DNA from 2 places in the Agromyces silvae genome. Region 2 is predicted to be linked to the other one. Evidence: riboswitches for the same ligand, from Rfam matches in the RefSeq annotation. Region 2 holds a riboswitch; the other holds the start of a gene.

Region 1 (4,411 bases), 1.7 Mb from region 2:
GCGATCGCCACGACGCGCGCCGTCGTGGCGAGCCCGATCGCGACCGACCCCTCGGTGATGTGGATCAGCCCGGCGTCGAAGTAGACCTGTCCGGACGGTGCCCCGTAGAGCACCATGCTGATGCCGGTGAGCGGTGCGGCGATCCAGACCGGGAGCGTGCGCGCCGACCACAGCAGCGGGCCGAGCCCGATCGCCGTGAAGAGCACGATCTCGCAGAGGATCGCGATACCCGCCGAGACGGGGTCGAGCGTGAGCAGCAGCGCGATGCTGAGCGGCACGGTCGCCGCGATCTTCGCGACCGGGTTCACCCGGGCGAGGGGCAGGCCGGGGCGTACTTCGGCGATGCTCACACCGCGACCTCGGCCCTCGCATCGATGGGGACACCCAGCATGAGCCGCACATCGGCGAGCGCGTCGACGAACGCGGCATCGTGCGTGACGGCCACGATGCCGGCGCCCGCCTCGCGCAGCTCGCGCACCAGCCGCACGAGCTCGCGCCACGTCACCGCATCCTGGCCGAACGTCGGTTCGTCGAGCACGAGCATGCGCGGCCGGGTCGCGAGCGCCGTGGCCACCGAGAGCCGGCGCTTCTCGCCGCCCGACAGGGTGAACGGGTTGGCGTCCGCGAGATGCGCGAGCCGCAACGCGTCGAGCAGCGGGTCGACGCGCTCGTGTACCTCGGCCGCACGCAGCCGCAGCGCCCGCGGGCCGACCTCGAGCTCGGCACGCACGGTGCCCGCGAGGAACTGGTGCTCGGGGTTCTGGAACACCGTCCCGATGCGTGTGAGCAGCTGCCGCGACTTCCAGCGCCACGGCTCGGTGGCCGCGCCGTCGGCGAGCCGGGCGGATGCCACGAGCGAGCCGTCGTCCGGCCGGAGGAGGCCTGCGAGGGTGAGCGCGAGGGTCGACTTGCCTGCGCCGTTCGGCCCGGTGACGGCGAGCACGGATGCCTCGTGGACGGCGGTGTGCACGCCGGTCTGCACGGGCCGACCAGAGATGCGTGCGACGCTGAGATCCGTCGCGGTGAGCAGCTCTGGGGTGCCGGCCGTCGACGCAGGGGTTCCGAGCGCGGGGTGGACCGGGCGTGCGGCCATCGCCGCGGCCTCGCCGGGAAGCCACACGCCCGCGGCGCGCAGCTCGTCGGCCTGTTCGGTGAGCACGCGTTCGGCCGGCCCGTCGGCGATGAGGCGGCCTTCGCGGCCGACGACGATCACGCGATCGACGACGGGCAGCCAGACGGGCACCCGGTGTTCGACCACGATGAGCGTCGCGCCGGTGCGCTCCGCGACTCGGGCGACGGCGTCACGGACCTCGGTCACCCCGTCGGGGTCGAGATTCGCGGTGGGCTCGTCGAGCAGCAGGACGCCTGGGCGCATCGCGATCACCCCCGCGAGCGCGAGCCGCTGACGCTGCCCGCCCGAGAGCGCCGCAGTCGACCGGTCGACCGCGAGGTCGAGCCCAACGGCGGCGAGCGCCTCGCGCACGCGCGGGGCGATCTCCTCCCGCGGCACGCCGAGGTTCTCGAGCCCGAATGCGACGTCGTCACCGAGTCTCGCCATCACGAGCTGGGCGTCGGGATCCTGGAGCACGAGCCCGGTGCGGCCGCGCGCCGCCGAGGCATCCACCCCGTCGACCAGCAGCCGGCCCGTCGCCTCGCCCTCGTCGTCGCCGCCGAGCACACCGGCGAGCCCGTGCAGGATGGTCGACTTGCCCGAGCCCGACGGACCGAGCAGCAGCACGCGCTCCCCGGGCTCGATGGTGAACTCGACGCCCTCGACCGCGGGCCTCGCGCGCGAGCCGTGCCGCCAGCCCCACCCGCGCGCCTCGACGCGCGCCGGCCGTTGCAGCTCGTTGGCGGTCACCTCAGCTCGTGACCCTGACCGCGTCCCGCCCGGATGCGAACCGGCTGAGCGCCCCGGTCCGGGCGAGACCGCGCACCGCCAGCCAGCCGAGACCACCGGCGATGACCGCACCGCCGACGATTGCCGACACGATGTAGATCGTCGCGAACGCGGGCGCCGAGCCCGCGTACCAGAGCACGAGGTCGTTGACGGCCATCGCGAGCCCGGCCACCGCGCCCGCGAGCACCGCGACGGGGAAGCCCCAACGGCGGTACAGGAAGATCGCGAAGACGAGCTCGGCGCCGAGGCCCTGGACGAGCCCGGCCTCGATCGTGAGCAGGCCGCCCCACTGGCTGCCGATCAGCGCAGATACGATCGCGGCGACGAGCTCCGTGTACATCGCGGCACCCGGCTTGCGGATGACGAGTCCGCCGATGACGCCCGCGACGAGCCAGAGCGCCGCAGGCGCGGCCTGCAGGCCGGGCAGGAAGGTCGAGATGGGGGCCGAGATCGGACCCCAGATAACGCCGTACGCCCAGAAGACGACGCCGACCGCGACGCCGATGACGCTCGCGACGACGATGTCGACCACCCGCCATCTGAGGCGACGGCCGCCAGGCGTGCGCGTCGATGCCGGCGTGGTTGCGGATGTGGTTGCGTGCACTGTCGTGCCCTTTCGTTCGAAGGAAAGCGGCACGGGAATGAGATGCGATGCCCTCCCTGCGCTGGCATGACCCAGATCAGGTTCGACGGTCGAAGGTTTGGAACCTTCCTCTCAGCCCGGTTCACCGGACTCCCGTGTTCACGCATGAGTATACGCCCGCACCGATCCGGTGCGGGCTTCGCCCATGCGTCGGGCGTCGACCGCGGTCAGGCGCTCAGTGCTTCAGGGCGCGGATGATCCAGCGCAGCGACTTGCCGATGACCCAGACGAGCGGGGTCGCGGCCAGCAGCAGCCCGATGAGGTTCGGCTCGAACCGCACATCGCCACCTCGGCCGATGTATGCCCCGAGCGGAATCGACACGCCGCCGCCCCCGCCGCCGCTGCCTTCGCCGGTGCCGCCCTTCTCATCCATCGACCCGGACCCGCTGCCGCCGCCGAAGCCGTAATATCCGAGGGCGACCGGCACGATCGTGGACCCCCCGATGTCGACCGCATCGCCGTACGAGGTCTTCACGCCGACGCCGCCGACCTTGTCCGCCAGTTCCACCACGAGTTCCGTCATGGGGCCAGGCTACCTACGCCGACTGGATGCGGCCAGCCCTTGCGCTCGCTCCGCTCGGCGCGGTCAGCGGGGCCTGATGAGTTTGGCGAGCGAGCGGATGACCCGGTCAGCGGCGGTGCCGAACGGGTTGTCCTCGATCATGTATGTCCACGTGGAGGTCGGTCGTCGCATGCCGAGCTCGGCGATGGTCCCCGGGCGCCGGTCGAGGTCGAGGTCGAGGAGCGTCGACAGGACTGCCTCGGCGGCGTGATCCGTGAAGCCTGCGAAGGCCGTGCGGGCCTCGACCGTGAACTCCACGAGCGGCACCGCGTTGGCGAGTGCGCGGAGGTGGATGCCCTCTTTCACGTCACTCATATGCGCGAGGTGATCGGCCCACCCCTCGTCGATCCGATACAGCACGATCTGACGGACGAACTCGATCCACTCCGGATGCCTGAGCCGCCTAGCACGATCGCGCTCCAGGCCAGCCCGCTGCAGTTCGGTCAGCAGCTCAACGATTCGCCCGTCATCGGCAAGGTAACCGTCCCTCACGGCAAGCGTCGCCGCTCGCTGATGCTCGAGAACCTGGTTGTACGCGCTGGTCTTCCGATGGGCCTGCAGTACCTTTCCCTCGGCGACTCGCTGTGCACGCCGGTACAGGCGCAGGGCACGTGGAGACGGCACGGCCTCGAGAGCGACCACCTCAGCGATCTCGACTGGATCGATGTGATGCACGACGACATCGTCCTCCAGGCTCGTGAAGAAGGTGGAGGTGCCCGGGTCGCCCTGGCGACCCGACCGCCCTCGCAGCTGATGATCCAGCCGCACGCTCTCATGACGGCCGAGCCCGATAACGAGGAGGCCGCCCCGTTCACGCGCGGCATCGTCGAGCCGGATGTCCACACCGCGTCCGGCCATCTGAGTCGAGATCGTGACCGCGCCGGACATCCCCGCACGCGCGATGATCGCCGCCTCGTCAGCGTCGTGCTTTGCGTTGAGAACTTCGCACGTCACCCCCGCGTGCTCCAGGAGAGTGGCGAATCGCTCCGAATCGGCAACACTCGACGTTCCGACGAGCACGGGCTGACCCACGGCATGAGCCTCGGTGATCCGCTCGACGACCGATCGGTCGCGCGCCGATGCAGTTGCGAACAGCCGGTCGGCTTCATCGATCCGTGCGCAGGGGACGTTCGTCGACACCGCAGCGATACGGAGGCCATGGTCTTCAGCGAGGCGTTCTGCGCCTTCGACGGCCGTCCCGCTCATGCCCACCAGCGTTCGGTACGTGTGAGCGACCGTCTGCACGAGGGTCTGATCGAGGATGCGTGACTGCGACGACGGCGCGAGCCCCTCCTTCATCTCGACT
Region 2 (4,411 bases):
TGCCCCACCCGCTGCACGTCGTCGCTGCGGTGATCGAGCATGAGGGTCGCATCCTCGCGTGCCGGCGGCGAGCCGGCAAGGCGGACGCCGGCAAGTGGGAGTTCCCCGGCGGCAAAGTCGAGGAGGGCGAGACGGCGGCGGACGCGCTGGTCCGTGAGATCGCCGAGGAGCTCAGCGTCGGCATCGAGGTCCACGACGAGCTCAGCACCGACGACACGGACGTCGGCGGCCGAGTCATCCGTCTCACCTGCCTCCGCGCCACCCTCACGACGAACCGCCCCACCGCCAGCACCGACCACGACGCCATGCGGTGGGCGACACCGCCGGAACTGCTGACGCTCGACTGGGCCGCACCAGACCTCCCGGCCGTGCGCCTCCTCGCCGGCACGCCGGCGACGAACACCCCCGAGCCATCCCGCGGCTCCTGACCCGCGACGTCCAGAACACCTAGACTGCCCCCATGCCGGTCGACATGACGCATCCCGTCCTGACCACGCTCGAATCCGTGCTCGACACGGCCCGCCCGCTGACCTCGGGCGCGGTCGCCGACTACATCCCCGAGCTCGCGAAGGTCGACGCCGAGTCCCTCGGCATCTCGCTCGTCTCCAGTCGCGGCGATGTGCACGACGCGGGCGACAGCGACATCGCGTTCACGATCCAGTCGGTGTCGAAACCGTTCGTGCTCGCGCTCGCGCTCGACGAGCACGGCCTCGACGAGGTCACGAAGCACGTCGGCCTCGAACCGAGCGGCGAGCCGTTCAACGCGATCAGTCTCGACGCCGAGACAGGTCGACCGCTGAACCCGATGATCAACGCGGGTGCGATGGTCACGTCGTCGCTGATCGCCGGTGCGACCGCCGACGAGAAGTTCGCCGTCATCAAAGACGGGCTCGAACGCTTCGCCGGGCGCGACCTCATCGTCGACGAGGACGTGTTCGACTCCGAGACATCCACCGGCGATCGCAACCGCGCACTCGCCTACCTCGCGCTCTCGACCGGGTCGCTCGCGGCATCCGTCGACGTGGCGACGGCCGCGTACTTCCGGCAGTGCTCGGTCGCGGTCACCGCACGCGATCTCGCGATCATGGCCGCGACGCTCGCGACCGGAGGCGTGAACCCGACCACCCGCGAACGCGTGATCAGCGAAGACGCCGCCCGCTGGACCACCGCGGTGATGACCAGCTGCGGCATGTACGACGACTCGGGCACCTGGATGGTGAACGTCGGCCTGCCCGCGAAATCGGGCGTCGGCGGCGGCATCGTCGCGGTGCAACCCGGGCAGTTCGGCATCGGCACGTTCAGCCCCCGCCTCGACGAACGCGGCAACAGCGTGCGCGGCGTCGCCATGCTCGAAGCACTCTCGAAGCGGTACGGGCTGCACATGCTCTCGCATCGCGGCGAACCGCACTCACCCGTCGGCTCCCTCAGGAGCGAGGAGGGGCGCACGGTCGCCGAACTCCGCGGCGAGATCTACTTCGCCGCCGCGGAAGAGATCTTCACGCGCCTCACCCCGCTGATGAACGACGACGGATGCCTCGTGCTCGACTTCTCCAACGTGACACGCGTCGGGCTGGCCGTGAAAGAGCTGTTCCGCGCGGTGCCGCAGCTCGTCGGCGAGACGAGCTCGGGGCAGCCACGCGCCATCGTCGTCGACCCCGACGGAGTGCTCGACGAGGCGTAGTGCGCGCATTCGCCCGGCCCCATGTATTAGTGTGGCCAAAATGACGGCGGATGGTTCGCTGCGATCGAATTGTGATGCGGGTGGCTGGGGACCGCCGACTGACGGCAGGTTCGCGAAGCGACCCGCCCAGGGCATACACTCGGCGGCAGTGACACGGGGTGCTGCGCACGCGCGCGGCTGAGATCACACCCGTCGAACCTGATCTAGTTCGTACTAGCGAAGGGATGTCGCCCATGCGCGATCGTCTGTCCGTCAACCATGCCCAGCAGCAGCTCGAGCGGCTCAGAGAGACGTCACCGCTCACGCACTGCATCACCAACAGCGTCGTCACGAACTTCACCGCGAATGCGCTGCTCGCGATCGGCGCCGCACCCGCGATGGTCGACATCGTCGGCGAAGCCGGCCCGTTCGCCCGCGTCGCGGGCGGCCTGTTGGTGAACCTCGGCACGCCCACGCCCGAACAACGCGACGCCGCGCGCGAAGCGGTCGCCGGGGCATCCGAAGCGGGCACGCCCTGGGTGCTCGACCCGGTCGCGATCGGCGCACTGCCGATCCGCACCGCGCTCGCGCGCGAACTCGTCGCACACCGCCCCACCGTCGTGCGCGGCAACGCCTCCGAGATCCTCGCGCTCGCGGGCGAGGGAGCCGGCGGCCGCGGCGTCGACGCGGCGGACAGCACGGATGCCGCGACCGACGCCGCCGAACACCTCGCGCGCACCTACGGCTCGGTCGTCGCCGTCTCAGGGCCTGTCGACCTCATCACCGACGGCACCCGCACCGCCCGGATCTCGAACGGCGACGCCCTGCTCACCCGCATCACCGGCGGCGGCTGCGCGCTCGGCGCGATCATGGCGGCCTTCCTCGCGACCGCGCCCGCGCACGACACCCGCGCCGCCGGCACCGGCCACCCCGACGACGTCACCCCCGACGACACCGCGTTCGACGCGACCGTCGCCGCCACACTCGTGTACACCATCGCCGCGGAGCTCGCGGCCGCGCGCTCCAACGGACCCGGCACGTTCGCCACGCAGTTCCTCGACGCCCTCGCCGCCATGACCCCCGCCCGGCTCGGAGAACGCGCCCGCCTCACCGTCACGAGCCTCGCCACCGTCTGAGACGTTCCGCCTACGCAAGCACCCCCGGTCAATTCGCCGACGACCCCGCCTTCGGGGCCGACCGTGCACGGAACTCGAAGAAGCTCCGCTCGAGCACCGTGCCGGTCGGCCACCGCCCGGCGACCGCCAGCATCTCTTCGGCCAGATGCGCCGCGCAGGTCGGCGGCCAGCCGTTCACCGCCGCCCCCGCACGCATCGCCTCCACGATCTCGCGGCGCGACAGATCGGATTCGGTCACCAAGGCCGTCGACGACGGCGCCCCTGAAGTCACCCCGGCGAAGGCCCGGTAACACTCGCACGCCGTCGCGCCTGGTCGCAGCATCGACTCGGCGCACGGGCTCGGGATCCAGGCCAGCTCGCCGTTCACCCCGAAGCAGAAATCGTCGGCGCGCTCGCCCTGCGTGCGTGCCGTCACGGTCAGTAGTCGCATGTTCCATCTCCGTACTCGGCACGAGCAGGAGCAGGATAGGCAGCACCGCCGACATCCCGCGGCTCGCGGCCGCGGCCGCGGCGGAGCGTTTACGCAGGCGTTTCGACTCGTAACATCCCCGTGACATAGCTTTGTCGTACACTGGGCCAAATGCCCTGGCCGTGGCCCTGATGCCACGCAGCGAAACGAAGTGTTATTTCTGGTCTCACCACGCACCCCTTCCGGACGGCCCTCGCCCGTCCGCAACATCGTGCGCTGCGGCGCTGCCGCCTCCTCCTCCCCCTTCCCCCCTCGAAGCTCCACGCCGACGCCGTCGGCGTGGTACCCCCGGGCCACGGCCGTGGTCCTCAACGAAAAGGAAAATGACGACATGGCCACTGGCACCGTCAAATGGTTCAACTCTGAAAAGGGCTTCGGCTTCATTGCTCCCGACGACGGCTCCGCCGACGTCTTCGCGCACTTCAGCGCGATCTCCGGTGCGGGCTACCGCAACCTCGAAGAGGGCCAGAAGGTTGAGTTCGACACCGAGCAGGGCCAGAAGGGCCCGCAGGCTGCGAACATCCGCGCCCTCTAAAGAGCAGCACGAACAGCGGGCCCGCCACGATTCGTCGTGGCGGGCCCGCTCTCGTCTTTGCGGTCACCCGATCGACGCCGCGCGTTGCGCGAGGTACGCACGCACCTCCGGGACATCCGTCATCGCCGCCGCCCGCGCGTACGCATCCCGCGCCTCCGCGTCGCGACCCGCGCGCGACAGCAGGTCGGCGCGGGTCGCCCACCACGGCTGGAACGTCTCCCCCACGGATGCCTCGGGCAGTGCCGCGAGCCCGGCATCCGCGCCGTCCGTGCGCCCGACGACCGCGGCGAGCGCGACGCGCGCCCCCAGGCTCGGCGCCACCGCCACGAGCGCGGTCGAGAGGGCGCGGAGCGCAACCCAATCGGTCCGGCCGGTGCGCCTCCGGTCGATGTGCACCGCCTGGATCGCCGCCTCGAGCTGAAACCGACCGGGCGCGCCGCCGCCAGCCGAGGCCCGACGCAGGTACGCCTCGCCCTCGTCGATCAACGCCGCATCCCAGTCGGCCGGGTCCTGTTCGTCGAGCGGCACGAACTCGCCGCGCCGCGCACCCTGACGCCGCGCGAGCGAGAGCGTGACCAGCGCAGCCAGGCCCCACGCCTCGCGTTCGTCGC

What was found. A riboswitch is a leader RNA that binds a small molecule or an ion and turns the genes downstream of it on or off. The one in region 2 is predicted to bind thiamine pyrophosphate.
Region 1: it holds a riboswitch for thiamine pyrophosphate, as region 2 does, so the genes downstream of both, QU602_RS07295 (ECF transporter S component) here and thiM (hydroxyethylthiazole kinase) in region 2, are expected to answer to the same signal.

What each region holds. Positions count from the first base shown of each region.
Region 1 is NZ_CP133018.1:1,586,102-1,590,512, reverse strand. It holds gene QU602_RS07305 (energy-coupling factor transporter transmembrane component T family protein) at 1-350, opposite strand, end outside; gene QU602_RS07300 (ABC transporter ATP-binding protein) at 347-1,861, opposite strand; gene QU602_RS07295 (ECF transporter S component) at 1,863-2,504, opposite strand; TPP riboswitch at 2,541-2,650, opposite strand; gene QU602_RS07290 (hypothetical protein) at 2,719-3,066, opposite strand; gene secA2 (accessory Sec system translocase SecA2) at 3,130-4,411, opposite strand, start outside.
Region 2 is NZ_CP133018.1:3,301,781-3,306,191, forward strand. It holds gene QU602_RS15165 ((deoxy)nucleoside triphosphate pyrophosphohydrolase) at 1-428, shown strand, start outside; gene glsA (glutaminase A) at 461-1,681, shown strand; TPP riboswitch at 1,826-1,923, shown strand; gene thiM (hydroxyethylthiazole kinase) at 1,906-2,796, shown strand; gene QU602_RS15180 (DUF7715 family protein) at 2,825-3,226, opposite strand; gene cspE (transcription antiterminator/RNA stability regulator CspE) at 3,597-3,800, shown strand; gene QU602_RS15190 (RNA polymerase sigma factor) at 3,864-4,411, opposite strand, start outside.